Regions from separate parts of the Streptomyces sp. NPDC054847 genome, predicted to be linked through region 2. Evidence: predicted binding sites of a transcription regulator. Region 2 holds the regulator's gene; the other holds the start of a gene.
What was found. Region 2 encodes HrcA, which represses chaperone genes, less so after heat shock. Its sites were predicted from a motif close to TTNGCACTCNGNNNNNCNGAGTGCNAA; they were not measured.
Positions count from the first base shown of each region.

Region 1: the regulator HrcA is predicted to act here: its motif matches at 5,387-5,413, upstream of groES (co-chaperone GroES).

Region 1 covers NZ_JBSGZJ010000174.1:5,728-13,404, forward strand. Annotated here, with positions in the region: gene ACWGH4_RS18810 (LysR family transcriptional regulator) at 1-585, opposite strand, end outside; gene ACWGH4_RS18815 (MOSC domain-containing protein) at 667-1,371, shown strand; gene ACWGH4_RS18820 (SDR family NAD(P)-dependent oxidoreductase) at 1,527-2,300, shown strand; gene ACWGH4_RS18825 (ester cyclase) at 2,379-3,071, shown strand; gene groL (chaperonin GroEL) at 3,158-4,786, opposite strand; gene groES (co-chaperone GroES) at 4,933-5,241, opposite strand; gene ACWGH4_RS18840 (polysaccharide deacetylase family protein) at 5,508-6,470, opposite strand; gene ACWGH4_RS18845 (class I SAM-dependent methyltransferase) at 6,561-7,677, shown strand, end outside.
Region 2 covers NZ_JBSGZJ010000253.1:26-7,702, forward strand. Annotated here, with positions in the region: gene dnaJ (molecular chaperone DnaJ) at 61-1,197, opposite strand; gene hrcA (heat-inducible transcriptional repressor HrcA) at 1,198-2,223, opposite strand; gene ACWGH4_RS22720 (MBL fold metallo-hydrolase) at 2,410-3,132, shown strand; gene ACWGH4_RS22725 (DUF3097 domain-containing protein) at 3,159-3,971, shown strand; partial or broken gene ACWGH4_RS22730 (Uma2 family endonuclease) at 3,949-4,526, opposite strand; gene hemW (radical SAM family heme chaperone HemW) at 4,626-5,858, opposite strand; gene ACWGH4_RS22740 (SpoIIE family protein phosphatase) at 5,873-7,677, opposite strand, start outside.

The DNA of each region.
Region 1 (7,677 bases), on a different contig from region 2:
CTCCGCGAGGTCGCCGATGGCCACCTTGCCCGCGTCGGCGAGGCGGTGCCCGTCGGGCACCAGACCCACGAGCCGGTCGACGAGCAGCGGCCGGACGACGAGGTCGGCCCACTCCGACTCGGCCCCCGCCGTGTCGTAACGGAAGGCGAGCGCCACGTCGCAGTCACCGTCGCGGAGCATCTCCACCGAGCGCGGCGGCTCCGCGTCGACGAGCGAGACCCGGGTGCCGGGATGGGCCGCGCGCAGGGCGGCGAGGGCCGTGGGCACGAGCGTGGAACTACCGCTCGGGAACGAGACGAGACGGACCCGGCCGGCCCGGAGCCCGGCGATCGCCGCCACTTCCTCCTCCGCCGCGGTGAGCCCGGCGAGAATGCCGGAGGCATGGCGTACGAGCGCTTCTCCGGCCTGGGTCAGGCGCATCTCGCGGCCGGTACGGATCAGCAGCGGCGTCCCGGCCGAGCTTTCGAGCGCCTTCATCTGCTGACTGACCGCGGGCTGGGTGCATCCCAGTTCGCGGGCGGCCGCGGAGAACGAGCCGGTGGTGGCGACGGCACGCAGGACACGGAGGTGGCGGGCTTCGATCACCCATCAAGCATAAGGGACGCTTGGGGGAACGGACGATTAACCGTTGGTTACTTTGAGGCGGTGTCGGTTAGCGTGCAAGACATGAAGCTTCTGACCGTGAACGTGGGCCGCCCCAAGACGGCCGATTACACCGATGCACCCGGCGGCATGACCGGAATCGACAAGCGCCCGGTGGAAGGGCCCGTCCGGGTGACGGATCCGGGCCCCAAGGGGCAGGGCGGCAGCGGTCTCTCGGGGGACGCGGTCTGCGACCTGCGCCACCACGGCGGGAGCGACCAGGCCGTGTACGCCTTCGCCCGTGAGGATCTCGACGCCTGGGAAGGCGAGTTGGGGCGTCCGCTTTCCAACGGCACGTTCGGCGAGAACCTCACCACCATCGGCGTCGATGTCACCGGGGCCAGGATCGGTGAGCGGTGGCGCATCGGCGATGCGGTGGTGCTCGAGGTCACCTCTGGCCGCGTCCCGTGCCGCACCTTCGCCGGCCGGCTCGGCGAGAAGGGCTGGGTCAGGCGTTTCACACAGAGCGGGGTGTCCGGCGCGTACCTGCGGGTCATCGAGCCCGGCGAGATCCGCGCCGGCGACCCGGTGGAGGTGGTGCACCGGCCGGAGCACGAGGTGACCGTGGAGATGGCGTTCCGGGCGGAGACCACCGAGCGCCACCTGCTGCCCCTGGTCCTCGAGGCAGGTGACGCCCTGCACAGTGAACTGCTGAGGAACGCCCGCGCGTACGTCGCGAAATACGGCACGGCGGCCGGCCCCGGACTGGTCCCCGGCCCCGCCGCATAGGCGAGGGGCCCGGCGGGACTCGCGGCGCGGGCGCCGGAAGGCGGAACGGGCCCGGGACTTCGGGGCAGTTCGCGCCCCCGGGCGGGCCGCGGAGGGGCACCGGTCAGGGAAGGCGCCCGCGCCGCACCACCACGTCGGGCATTAACGTGCCGCCTATGACGACTGCACTGATCACGGGAGCGACCGCGGGCATCGGCGCCGCCTTCGCACGGCGGCTCGCGGCCGATGGGCACAACCTGGTGCTCGTGGCCCGGGACACCGAACGGCTGCAGGAACAGGCCACCGAACTGCACGACCGGCACGGCATCGAGGCGGAGGTACTGACGGCCGACCTGTCGCGGGAAGACGGGATCGGCGCGGTCGAGGAGCGCCTTGCGGACCACAAACACCCTGTCGATCTGCTGGTCAACAACGCGGGTTTCGGGAACAAGGGCCGGTTCCTCGAGGTCTCCATGGCCGACGAGCTGACCATGCTGAAGGTGCACTGCGAGGCGGTGCTGCGGCTGACCGCGGCCGCGGCGGGACCGATGCGCGAACGCGGCCGGGGCGGCGTGGTGAACGTGGCGTCGGTCGCCGCCTTCGTGCCCCGTGGCACCTACGGCGCGTCCAAGGCATGGGTCGTGCAGTTCACCCAGGGCGCCGCCAGGGACCTCGCCGGATCGGGGGTGCGGCTGATGGCGCTGTGCCCGGGATTCGTACGGACCGAGTTCCACCAGCGGGCCGGCATGGGCACGGACAACATCCCCGGCTGGATGTGGCTGGACGCCGACAAGCTGGTGGCGTCGGCGCTCTCGGACCTGGCCAAGGGGAAGTCCCTCTCCATCCCCGACCCCCGCTACAAGGCGCTGATGGGCGTCGTGAAGCTGACGCCGCGCGGCCTGCTGGGCGGGCTCACGTCGAAGACGGGCCGTAAGTACGGGCCGCAGTAGCCGCTCACGACACGACTGTGACCTGCGTCACTAAGATGGACATATCCCATCGGGGGCCGCAGCGGCTCGGGAGGCGCCATGAAATTCATGCAGATCATCGACTACAAGACCGCCAGGTTCGACGACGTGAACGCGCTCATGGACAGGTGGGTCGAGCAGACACAGGGCAAGCGGACCACCGGCCACGCCGTCACGGGGAAGGACCGCAGCGACAGCAGCCACTACGTCGACATCGTCGAGTTCCCCTCGTACGAGGAGGCGATGAAGAACTCGCACCTTCCGGAGACGGACAAGATGTTCCAGGAGATGGTGGCCCTCTGCGACGGCATGCCCTCGTTCACCGACCTGGACGTGGTCCGTGAGGAACAGCTGAACGCGGCGACGGCCCGCCGCTTCTTCCACGAGATCGCGGCCGGCGGCAATCTGGACGCCATCGGCGAGGTCTTCGCCGACGACTACATCGACCACGACGTCGCCAACGAGGAGGACACCGAGGTCGGCAAGCAGGTCATACGCCGGGACCTCGGCATGTGGCGCGACGCCTTCGACTTCACCTTCGAGCTCGACCGGCAGGTCACCCAAGGGGACGACGTCGTGACGCTGTGGACCTGGAGCGGCAGGCACAAGGCGGAGTTCCGGGGCATCCCGGCGACGGGAGAGCAGTGCACCATCACCGGCACGACGATCTTCCGGTTCGAGGACGGGAAGATCAAGGAAGGCTGGTGGCACATGGACCTGATGCGGCTGATGCGCCAGCTCGGCGCCCTGTAGGCCGCGCCTGCCAGGAGACGTTCCGACGGGGAAGGCCCCCGCCCTCGCGCGATGCGGGGACGGGGGCCTTCTCGGCGCTTGTCGCGTCAGTGGCTGTGGCCGTGGCCGTGGCCGTGACCCGCGTCGCCCTCGTCCTCGGCCGGCTTCTCGACGACCAGGGTCTCGGTCGTGAGCAGCAGGGAGGCGATGGAGGCGGCGTTCTCCAGAGCGGAGCGCGTGACCTTGACCGGGTCGATGACGCCGGCCTTGACCAGGTCGCCGTACTCGCCGGTCGCGGCGTTGAAGCCCTGACCCGCCTCGAGCTCGGCCACCTTGGCGGTGATGACGTAGCCCTCGAGGCCGGCGTTCTCGGCGATCCAGCGCAGCGGCTCGACGGCGGCGCGGCGGACGACGGCGACACCGGTGGCCTCGTCGCCCTCCTTGCCCAGGTTGCCCTCGAGCACCTTCACGGCGTGGACGAGCGCGGAGCCACCACCGGAGACGATGCCCTCCTCGACCGCGGCGCGGGTCGCGGAGATGGCGTCCTCGAGACGGTGCTTCTTCTCCTTGAGCTCCACCTCGGTGGCGGCGCCGACCTTGATCACGCACACGCCGCCGGCCAGCTTCGCGAGGCGCTCCTGGAGCTTCTCGCGGTCCCAGTCGGAGTCGGTGGACTCGATCTCGGCCTTGATCTGGTTGACGCGGCCCGCGACGTCCTCGCTCTTGCCGCCACCGTCGACGATCGTGGTGTCGTCCTTGGTGATCGTCACGCGGCGGGCGGTGCCCAGCACGTCCAGACCGGCCTGGTCCAGCTTGAGGCCGACCTCTTCGGCGATGACGGTGGCACCGGTGAGGGTGGCCATGTCGCCGAGCATCGCCTTGCGGCGGTCGCCGAAGCCGGGGGCCTTGACGGCCACCGCGTTGAAGGTGCCGCGGATCTTGTTCACGACGAGGGTGGAGAGCGCCTCGCCCTCGACATCCTCGGCGATGATCAGCAGCGGCTTGGAGCCACCGGCCTGGATGACCTTCTCCAGCAGCGGCAGCATGTCCTGGATGGAGGTGATCTTGCCCTGGTGGATCAGGATGTACGGGTCGTCGAGGACGGCCTCCATACGCTCCTGGTCGGTCACCATGTACGGGGACAGGTAGCCCTTGTCGAAGGCCATGCCCTCGGTGAAGTCGAGCTCCAGACCGAAGGTGTTGGACTCCTCGACGGTGATGACACCGTCCTTGCCGACCTTGTCCATCGCCTCGGCGATGAGCTCGCCGACCTGCTGGTCCTGCGCGGAGAGCGCGGCCACGGCGGCGATGTCGGCCTTGTCCTCGATCGGGCGGGCGGTCGCGAGGAGCTCCTCGGACACGGCCTTGACCGCGGCGTCGATGCCCTTCTTCAGGGCGGCCGGGGAGGCACCGGCGGCGACGTTGCGCAGACCCTCGCGGACCAGCGCCTGGGCCAGCACGGTGGCGGTGGTCGTACCGTCACCCGCGATGTCGTTGGTCTTGGTCGCCACCTCCTTCACCAGCTGGGCGCCCAGGTTCTCGTACGGGTCCTCGATCTCGACCTCGCGGGCGATGGTGACGCCGTCGTTGGTGATGGTGGGAGCGCCGAACTTCTTGTCGATGACGACGTTGCGGCCACGGGGGCCGATCGTCACCTTGACCGTGTCGGCAAGCTTGTTGACGCCGCGCTCGAGGGCGCGACGGGCGTCCTCGTCGAACTTCAGGATCTTCGCCATGGGAGCGGTTCAGCCCTCTCGGATTTCGTGTTCAAAGAACTGCGCCCCTCGCCGCCCGGCATCAGCGGGGTGGCCAGGGGCGCAGCTCGAGGCAGAACTGACGCGGAGTCCCAGGGGCCGATGACCCCTGAGCGCGCCCCTGCTTTCTACTTCTCGACGATCGCGAGCACGTCGCGGGCCGAGAGGACGAGGTACTCCTCGCCGCTGTACTTCACTTCGGTGCCGCCGTACTTGCTGTACAGCACGATGTCGCCGGTCTTCACGTCGAGCGGCAGGCGCTCGCCGTTCTCGAAGCGGCCCGGGCCCACGGCCAGGACGACGCCCTCCTGGGGCTTCTCCTTGGCGGTGTCCGGAATAACCAGGCCAGAGGCCGTGGTCTGCTCGGCGTCGAGCGGCTGGACCACAATGCGGTCCTCGAGCGGCTTGATGGCAACCTTGGAGCTGGCGGTCGTCACGATCCGACCTCCCCCTTCGGAGATCACGGGGTTAACTGATCTGAGGTGGCGACCAGGTGGATCCGTCGTCGCGGGTGCCGGACCTGCCCGTCGCTGTGTTGGCACTCTCACTTGGTGAGTGCCAGGGCCGAGACTATGACTGCGATTAGCACTCGGTCAAGCGGAGTGCCAATGCGAGACCGCGTGGCGTTCCGATTCGGACTCCGGCCCGGCCACGGTCCCGCCGTCCGGTCACGGCCTCCGGCCCCGCCCGACGGTCCCCGGTCTCAGACGTAGTCCTCCAGCCTGGCCACGGCGTACCCCTTCGCCGTCACCGTCCGCATGACCCGCCGGATCATGTCCGGCATGCTGCCCTCCCAGTCCTCCTCGCCACGGAAGTGCGTGAGGATGATGTCGCCCGGATGCAGGTCCCGGTCCCACTCCCGCCACTCCATGTGGTCGGGAAACGCCTCCGCGGCCCACAGCGGCACGGCCTCGACGCCACACTTCTTGGCGACGCGCAGGGTGTCCCTGTTGTAGTTCCCGTACGGGGGGCGCATGAGCCGGGGCCGGCTCCCGTAGCGCTTCTCCAGCTTGTCCTGCTGGCCGCAGATCTCACGCTTCTGCTCGGCGTACGAAAGGCCGGGCAGATACGGGTGGTTGAGCGTGTGGTTGTGCAGCGCCACCCCGCTGTCCCGCATCTTCTCGAAGTAGCCGTAGTCGTCGTTGATGACGTAGTCGCTGAGGAAGGCGCTGTAAGGGATCCGCAGGTCGGACATCATCCGCAGCAGTTCGGGGTCCTTCTCCGCGCCGTCGTCGATCGTCAGGAAGACGATCTTCTCCTTCGTCGGGACGGTGGTGAACACGGGCGGCAGCCCCTCTCCGTCCTCCACCTCGAATCCCTTGCGGGTGCTGATCCGAGGCTTGACGGCGGGTGGCGGTGGCGCCGCGAGCGGCGTCTGCTTCAGCCCCCACTTCTTCGCGGCGGCGGCGCGGGCCTTCTGGCTGAGCGCTGCCTTCTCCCGCTGCGCCGGACCACCGCCGGCGGCTTCGCGGGCCTTGCGGGCGTCCGGCTCCTGCGCCTGCGGCCCCTGCCGTGCTTCCTTCTCTGCGGCGGGCCGGGAGGGGCGGGGCGCCTCCGGCGGCCCCTCGGCCGCACAGCCGGAGCCGAGCGCGGCGACGACGAGCGAGACAAGGGCCGCGCGGGCCCGGTACGCTCCTAGTTTTCCCTTTTGTCGTACTAGCTGCATGGCGACGCATCCTGTCAGCGCGCCGCCCGCTCACCGGTCCGACACCGCCGCCACGAGCGCACCATCCCCCACCTGGACCACAATGGCCCGGTGAACGACCTCGATCCGCTCGCCGCCTTCACCGCACTGCGCACCGAGGAGGGCGAAGCGCTGCTGGCCTCGCTGGCCTCCTACGACCCCGCCCGTGAACTGGCCGTCGCGACCCGCCTGCGACGCGAGCACCCGGCGGCCCTGGTCTCCGCGGCGCTGGGACAGGCGCGGCTGCGGCAGCGGGCGGCGGCGAAGTTCGGCGATGAGGACGCCCGCCGGATGTTCTTCACCCCGAACGGCGTCGAGCAGTCCACCCGCCGCTCGGTCGCGCACCACCGGGCCGCGCGGTTCGCCGCGCTCGGCGTACGAAGCGTCGCCGACCTGTGCAGCGGCATCGGCGGCGACGCGATCGCCCTGGCCCGGGCGGGCATCCAGGTCCTGGCCGTCGACCGCGACCCGCTCACGGCGGAAGTCGCACGTGCGAACGCCGAAGCGCTGGGCCTGTCCGCTCTGATCGAGGTCCGCTGCGCGGACGTCACGGACATCGACACCTCCCCGTACGACGCGGTCTTCGCCGATCCGGCCCGCCGGGGCGGCCGTGGCCGCATCTTCGACCCGGAGGCGTACTCCCCGCCGCTGTCCTGGGCGATCGGCGCCGCCCGCACCCGCCCCCACGCGGCCCTGAAGGTCGCCCCGGGCATCCCCCACGAGGCGGTCCCCGAGGACGCCGAGGCGGAGTGGATCTCGGACGGCGGCGACGTCAAGGAGGCGGTGCTCTGGTTCGGCACGGCCCCGTCCACGGTCCGCGCCACCCTCCTCCCGGGCCCGCACACCCTCACCGGCCGCGGTCTGCCGAACCCGCCGGTGCGCCCGGTCGGCCGCTACCTGTACGAACCCGACGGGGCCGTGATCCGCGCCCACCTGGTCGCGGAGGTCGCGGAGGACGTGTCGGGCGGCCTTCTGGACGAGACGATCGCGTACATCACCTCGGACGAACCGCGCCCGGTCCCGTTTGCGACGGCGTACGAGATCACCGACCAACTCCCCTTCAACCTGAAGAAGTTGAAGGCGCTGCTCCGGGAGCGTGGGGTCGGCAACCTCACCGTGAAGAAGCGCGGCTCGGCGGTCGAACCGGAAGAGGTCCGCCGTAGGGTGAAGCCGCAAGGGCCGAACGCGG
Region 2 (7,677 bases):
TCGGGAAGGGGCGGGGAGGGGAAACGGCCCCGCGCAGCGGACCCGTCGCCCCACCACCGGCTAACGCCCGTTGAACGCGTCCTTCAGCCGCGAGAACAGCCCCTGCTGGCCCGGCTGGAACTGGCCCAGCGGGCGCTCCTCGCCCCGCAGCTTCGCCAGGTCCCTCAGCAGTCGCTCCTGCTCCGGGTCCAGCTTCGTCGGCGTCGTCACCTCGACGTGCACGATCAGGTCGCCCCGGCCGCCGCCGCGCAGGTGCGTGATGCCGCGGCCGTGCAGCGGGATCGACTGGCCGGACTGCGTGCCCGGTCGGATGTCGACCTCCTCCACGCCGTCGAGCGTCTCGAGCGGGCACTTCGTGCCCAGCGCCGCCGCGGTCATGGGGATCGTCACCGTGCAGTGCAGGTCGTCGCCGCGCCGCTGGAAGACGGGGTGGGCGACCTCGTGGATCTCGACGTACAGGTCACCGGCGGGGCCGCCGCCGGGGCCGACCTCGCCCTCACCCGCGAGCTGGATCCGGGTGCCGTTGTCGACACCGGCCGGGATCTTCACGGTCAGCGTCCGCCGCGACCGGACGCGGCCGTCGCCGGCGCACTCCGGGCACGGGGTCGGCACGACCGTGCCGAAGCCCTGGCACTGCGGGCAGGGCCGCGACGTCATGACCTGGCCCAGGAAGGACCGTGTCACCTGCGAGACCTCGCCGCGCCCGCGGCACATGTCGCAGGTCTGCGCCGATGTGCCGGGCGCCGCGCCCTCGCCGGAGCAGGTCGTGCAGACGACGGCCGTGTCGACCTGGATGTCCTTCGTGGTGCCGAAGGCGGCCTCGTTGAGCTCGATCTCCAGCCGGATCATCGCGTCCTGGCCGCGGCGGGTGCGCGAGCGCGGTCCGCGCTGCGACGCCGTGCCGAAGAACGCGTCCATGATGTCGGAGAAGTTGCCGAAGCCGCCCGCGCCGAAGCCTCCGGCGCCGCCGCCTCCGGCCTGCGACAGCGGGTCACCGCCGAGGTCGTAGACCTGCTTCTTCTGCGGGTCCGAGAGCACCTCGTACGCGGCGTTGATCTCCTTGAAGCGCTCCTGCGTCTTCGGATCCGGATTCACGTCCGGGTGGAGTTCGCGCGCGAGGCGGCGGAAGGCCTTCTTGATCTCGTCCTGCGATGCATCGCGGCGTACGCCGAGTACGGCGTAATAGTCCGTGGCCACTTACGACTCCGCCAGGATCTGTCCGACGTAACGTGCCACTGCGCGTACCGCTCCCATCGTTCCGGGGTAGTCCATGCGGGTCGGTCCGACCACGCCGAGTTTCGCTACTGCCTCGTCGCCCGAACCGTAGCCGACCGAGACCACGGACGTGGAGTTGAGGCCTTCATGGGCGTTCTCGTGACCGATACGTACGGTCATGCCCATACCGCCCGACTCATTCGCCTCGCCGAGCAGCTTGAGGAGCACCACATGCTCCTCCAGCGCCTCCAGCACGGGCCGGATGGTCAGCGGGAAGTCGTGTCCGAAGCGGGTCAGATTGGCGGTGCCGCCGATCACGAGCCGCTCCTCGGTCTCCTCGACCAGGGTCTCGAGCAGTGTGGAGAGCACCGTGGAGACGGTGCCGCGGTCCTCGTGCTCGAAGGATTCGGGAAGGTCCTGCACCAGCTGCGGCACGTCCGCGAAGCGGCGTCCCACGACCCGGCTGTTGAGCCGTGCCCGCAGGTCCGCGAGCGAGGCGTCGCCGAAGGGGGCGGGGCAGTCGATCATGCGCTGCTCGACCCGGCCCGTGTCCGTGATCAGCACGAGCATCAGGCGGGCGGGCGCGAGGGAGAGGAGTTCCACGTGCCGGACCGTGGACCGGGTCAGCGACGGGTACTGCACGACGGCGACCTGCCGGGTCAGCTGCGCCAGCAGCCGCACCGTACGTCCCACGACGTCGTCGAGGTCGACCGCCCCGTCCAGGAAGTTCTGGATGGCGCGGCGCTCCGGCGACGACAGCGGCTTGACGCCGGCCAGCCGGTCGACGAACAGCCGGTACCCCTTGTCCGTGGGGATCCGTCCGGCGCTGGTGTGGGGCTGGGCGATGAAGCCCTCCTCCTCCAGCACGGCCATGTCGTTGCGGACGGTGGCCGGGGAGACGCCGAGGTTGTGACGCTCGGTGAGGGCCTTGGAGCCGACAGGCTCCTCGGTGCCGACGTAGTCCTGGACGATGGCGCGCAGCACCTCGAGCCTGCGTTCGCTGAGCATTCGCGCACCTCCAGCTGTGGTTCCTCTGTGTGTCCTGGCACTCGGTGCGCCCGAGTGCCAGCATTCCCCCGGCCAGTGTACGGCTGAGGGGTACGCGGGTAGCAAGGGTGGCCGACCGTGCGGTCGGACACGCGCTCGTGCGGCCCGCGCAGGTCGATGCGGATGTGATGCGGATAGCGTCGCCGTATGGACGTCAGTTGGGAAGACTTCGGCTGGGAACGGCTGGCCGAGGGAGTCGGCCGCCGCCGCCTGCCGGGATGGGACGCGACCGTCGGCCTGGTCGCGGGCGAGGCCGGGGTGCTGCTGTACGACACGGGCTCCACGCTCCGTGAGGGCGCCGAGCTGCGCGCCCAGGCGCAGGCGCTGACGGGCGGGCGCCGCGTGACGCACATCGCACTCAGCCATCCCCATTTCGACCATGTGCTGGGCACGGCGGCCTTCGCCGGGGCGGACGTGTACGGGGCTGTGGGCATGGACACGCTGCTGCACCGGGAGCGGGACGCGATCCGCGCCACCGCGATCCGGCACGGGGTCGCTCCCGAGGAGGCGGCGGAGGCCGCGGACATGGTGGTGGCACCACAGCATGCGGTGTCCGGGGAGTGGACGCTCGACCTGGGAGGCCGCCAGGTGCTGCTGGCCAATGTGGGCCCCGGTCACTCGGGCCACGATCTGGCGCTGTTGGTGCCCGCGGAACGGGAGGTGGTGTTCTGCGGAGACCTGGTGGAGGAGTCCGCAGAGCCCCAGGCCGGCACGGACGCCGTCGGGCCGCAGTGGCCCGCCGCCCTCGACAGGCTGCTGGCGCTCGGCGGCGAGGACGCGCTGTACGTCCCGGGGCACGGCGCGGTGGTGGACGCGGCGTTCGTACGGGCCCAGCGCGACGAACTGGCGGCGCGTTTCGGCGTGTCGTAGCGGCGTGCGGCCGTATCGTCGTGCGAATGCGCAGCTACAGCCCTGATCTCACGCCGCCGTGGAAGCGGTCGAAGCCCGTGCCGGAGGTCCCGGCCGACCCCGAGCTCGTGGTGGAGGAGGTGTCGACCGGCTTCTGCGGCGCGGTGATCCGCTGCGAAGCGGGCACGGTCACCCTGGAGGACCGCTTCGGCAAGCACCGCGTGTTCCCGCTCGAGCCGCGGGGCTTCCTGCTGGAGGGCAAGGTCGTCACGCTGGTCCGCCCGGCCCCGGCGGGCCCGTCCCGTCCGTCCCGTACGGCCTCCGGCTCTGTCGCCGTTCCCGGTGCCCGGGCCCGGGTCGCCCGCGCGGGCCGCATCTACGTGGAGGGCCGCCACGACGCGGAGCTCGTGGAGCGGGTGTGGGGTGACGACCTGCGGATCGAGGGCGTGGTGGTCGAGTATTTGGAAGGCGTCGACGACCTTCCGTCGATCGTGGCGGACTTCTCCCCCGGTCCGGACGCCCGCCTCGGCGTCCTGGTGGACCACTTGGTCGCGGGCTCCAAGGAGTCCCGTATCGCGGCCTCGGTCACGGACCCGCACGTGCTGGTGGTGGGCCACCCGTACATCGACGTGTGGGAGGCGGTGAAGCCCTCTTCCGTGGGGATCCCGGCGTGGCCCACGGTGCCGCGCGGACAGGACTGGAAGACGGGCGTCTGCCGCGCCCTCGGCTGGCCGGAGAACACGGGCGCCGCCTGGCAGCACATCCTCTCCAAGGTCCGCTCGTACAAGGACCTGGAGCCTGCGCTGCTGGGGCGGGTGGAGGAATTGATCGACTTCGTCACGGCCAGCGGTGAGGCCTGACTCCGGGGAGAGTGCCGAATTCGCCGGTGTCCAACTTGGTACCGAGTATGTCCAGCGGAACGGAGTCGCCGAACTTCGTTACCCGCTGGACCTGGTACTCGGCCTTGTCCCCACTGCCGACGGGCTCGGTGAGGAAGACGCACTGGGCCATGATCGGGTCGATGATCAAGTAGGCGGGCACCCTTCCCGCCGCGTAAACTGATCGTTTGACGCCGTAGTCGCGATCAACGCTGGTCTTGGAGACGACTTCGACCAGCATCGTGATCAGCGTAGAGGGGAGCAACCGCCCCGACGGCGGTCCCACATCGCGTTCCAGCACCACCAAGTCGGGTACCGGCTCACTGGCCTCGTTCAGGATGTCGATGTCCTGGGTCTGTAGTCGCGCCCAGCGTTGGCGCGGGATCTGATCCAACACAGCTTCCACGATCAGCTGTGCACCAGATCAGGCCCCGCCATCATCACAATTTCCCCCCGGAGGAGCTCAACCCTGACACCCTCGGGGCCCTCGAAACCCTCGAAGAACTCCGTCATCCCGCGATCGTCCACAGCGGTCATCTCCGTGTCCTCCATTTCCGCCGCGGCCTTTACGCGGCAGCCTGGGATCAGCCTAGGCACCTACGTGGCGTCTCCGCATCGATTCACTCCGGCGAGTGATCAGTCCACCAGGTCCCGCACCACCGCGTCCGCCAGCAGCCGTCCCCGCAGGGTCAGCACCGCGCGACCGGCCTCGAACGGGCCGGGCTCCAGCAGCCCGTCGGCCAGGGAACGGGCGGCCGCCGCGAGGCCCGCCTCACGCAGGAGGTCCAGCGGCACGCCCTCACGCAGCCGCAGCTCCAGCAGGATGCGCTCCACGCGGCGGTCCTCCTCGGGGAGGAGTTCGCGGCCCGCGCCGGGCGAACGGCCCTCCGCGAGGGCTGCCGCGTACGCGCCCGGGTGCTTGACGTTCCACCAGCGCACGCCGCCGACGTGGCTGTGCGCCCCCGGGCCCGCGCCCCACCAGTCGGCACCGCGCCAGTACAGCTCGTTGTGCAGGCAGCGGCCTTCCGGTGAGGTGGCCCAGTTGGACACCTCGTACCAGTCGTAGCCGGCCGCGCCGAGCACCTCGTCGGCGATCAGATAGCGGTCGGCGTGGACGTCGTCGTCGGTCATGGGCACCTCGCCGCGGCGGATGCGGCGCGCGAGCTGTGTGCCCTCCTCCACGATCAGCGCGTACGCCGACACATGGTCCGGTCCCGCGCCAACGGCGGCCTCCAGCGAGGCCCGCCAGTCGTCGTCGCTCTCGCCGGGGGTGCCGTAGATCAGGTCGAGGTTCACATGGTCGAAGCCCGCGGCCCGCGCCTCCGCGACGCATGCCTCCGGCCGGCCGGGGGTGTGCGTGCGGTCGAGCACCTTGAGCACGTGCTGCCGCGCGCTCTGCATACCGAAGGAGACGCGGTTGAAGCCGCCCTCCCGCAGGGCCGCCAGGTAGGCGGGGTCGACGGATTCCGGGTTCGCCTCCGTCGTGATCTCCGCGTCGTCGGCGAGACCGAACTCCTGACGCACCACGTCCAGCATCCGTACGAGATCATCGGCGGCCAGCAGGGTCGGAGTGCCCCCGCCGACGAACACCGTCCGCACCGGCCGCGGGTCGTCGCCGAGGACCTTGCGGGCGAGGCGGACCTCGTCCGCCAGGGTCTCTGCGTAGTTGTCGCGGGAGGCGAGCACTCCCCCCGAACCGCGCAGCTCGGTGGCCGTGTAGGTGTTGAAGTCGCAGTAGCCGCAGCGCGTCGCGCAGTACGGCACGTGCAGGTAGAAGGCCAGCGGCCGGGCTTCGGCGCCGTGGAGGGCGGACGCGGGCAGCGCGCCGTCCTCGGGCATGGGCTCGCCGTCAGGCAGTACGGAAGGCATGCCCCCATTGTCCGTCACCCGGCAGGTCGCCCCGCCTGGAGCACCAGCAGCGCCAGATCGTCCCCGGGCGGCGTCGGCGCGAACGCGTGCACCGCGGCCCTGATCCGTTCGGCCACGCCCTGCGCCGTGAGCCCGGCGCATCCGGACAGGACGGCCGCGAGACCGTCCTCGTCGTCGAACATCCGCGATCCCGAGCGCCGCTCGGTCACCCCGTCGGTGACGCACAGCAGCGTGTCACCGGGCTCCAGATCGAACGTGTGGCTCTGGTACGCGACGTCGTCGACGACCCCGAGCAGCACCTGCGGCTCGGCGAGGGCCCGTACGGTGCCGTCGGGCCGCAGCAGCAGGGGCAGCGGGTGCCCGGCGCTCGCCAGGGTGCAGCGGGCGCCGCCGTCGCCGGACGGTGACGGCACGACCTGGCCGTACAGCAGCGACAGGAAGCGCGCGTGCTGCCCGTCCGGGAGGCCCGGCCCGTGCCCGCCGGTGACGATCAGGGCCGCCGCCTCCGCCGCCTCCATGGCGTCGTCGAGGAGGAGGCCGTTGAGCCGGTCGAGGACCTGGCCGACCTCGTAACCCTCGCGGGCGAGCAACCGCAGCCAGGGCCTGGCGAGACCGGTGACGACGGCGGCCTCCGGCCCGCTGCCCTGGACGTCACCGAGCATGAAGCACCAGCGGCCGCCGGACCCGGCGGGGAAGACGTCGTAGAAGTCGCCGCCGGCGACACCGTCGTCACTGGGCTCGTAGACCAGGAACGTGTCGACGCCCGGGATCTGTCCCACCCTGCTGGGCAGTAGGCCACGCTGGAGGACACGGCTGATGGTGGCCTGCCGGGTGTACCGGCGGGCGGCGCTGACGGCCAGGGCGACCCGCCGGGCGAAGTCCTCGATGAGGGCCGCCACTTCGGCGGGGACGCCCGCCGGGCCGTTCTGCGCGACGAGCAGCACGCCGAGACGGTGGCCGCCGACGCCGAGGCGGTAGGCCAGGGCGGTGGCCGGTTCCTCGTCGGGGGGAAGGGGCCCGGCCGGCTCCTGGGTGCCGGTGCCGGCGGGCGGCCCGGCCACGCCCGGGAAGGGAGTGACGGCGCCGGGGGTGGGCGGGTGCGGCACCCCGGCCGTCCCCCACCTGCGGGGGGAGTCGTGCGCCGTGGCGCCGTACGGGGGCGCGGGGTGCTCGCCGCGGGTCCCGTCCGGCCAGGCCACCGGCACCGGTCCGCCGTCCGAGGCGAGAGGGAGCAGGGGCGGCTCCTCGCCCAGGGCCTCCCGCAGCGGCCCGACTCGTGCCTCGTCGCTGTGCCACACCCCGACGAGCCTCGCCCGGGCCCCTCCTCCCCCGGTCCCGTGTCCGTGTGCCTTCGCGCCGTCCAGCCAGATCGCGCACCGGTCGGCGAGCCGCGGCACCAGCAGCTGGCCCGCCAGCGCGGCGACCATGTCCTCGTCCAGTTGCCCGGCGAGCAGGTCGGACGCCTCGGCGAGGAACGCGGGCGCCCCGCGGCTCACCCACTCCAGGTCGTCACGCCCGCGTCCTGGCACGGACGCCTCCGTCCCGTCCGGGCCCCGGCGGGCGGGCGGTGCCGCGTACGCGGCGGCGGGCGGGCGGACGTCACGGCCGTCGAGCGGCAGGCGGGCCCAGACGGTCTTCAGCGCGGCGTGGAAGGTGATGCCCCAGCGTTCCGCGAGCGAGGCGACGAGCTGGAGGCCACGGCCGTAGTCCGCGGTCCCTGCTTCGTCGGCGCTGTGCGGCCCGCCGGTGACGGCGCTGGCGGGGTGGTGGTCGGAGACCTCGACCACCAGCGCGGCCGGTTCCTCGTGCGTGGCCTCCT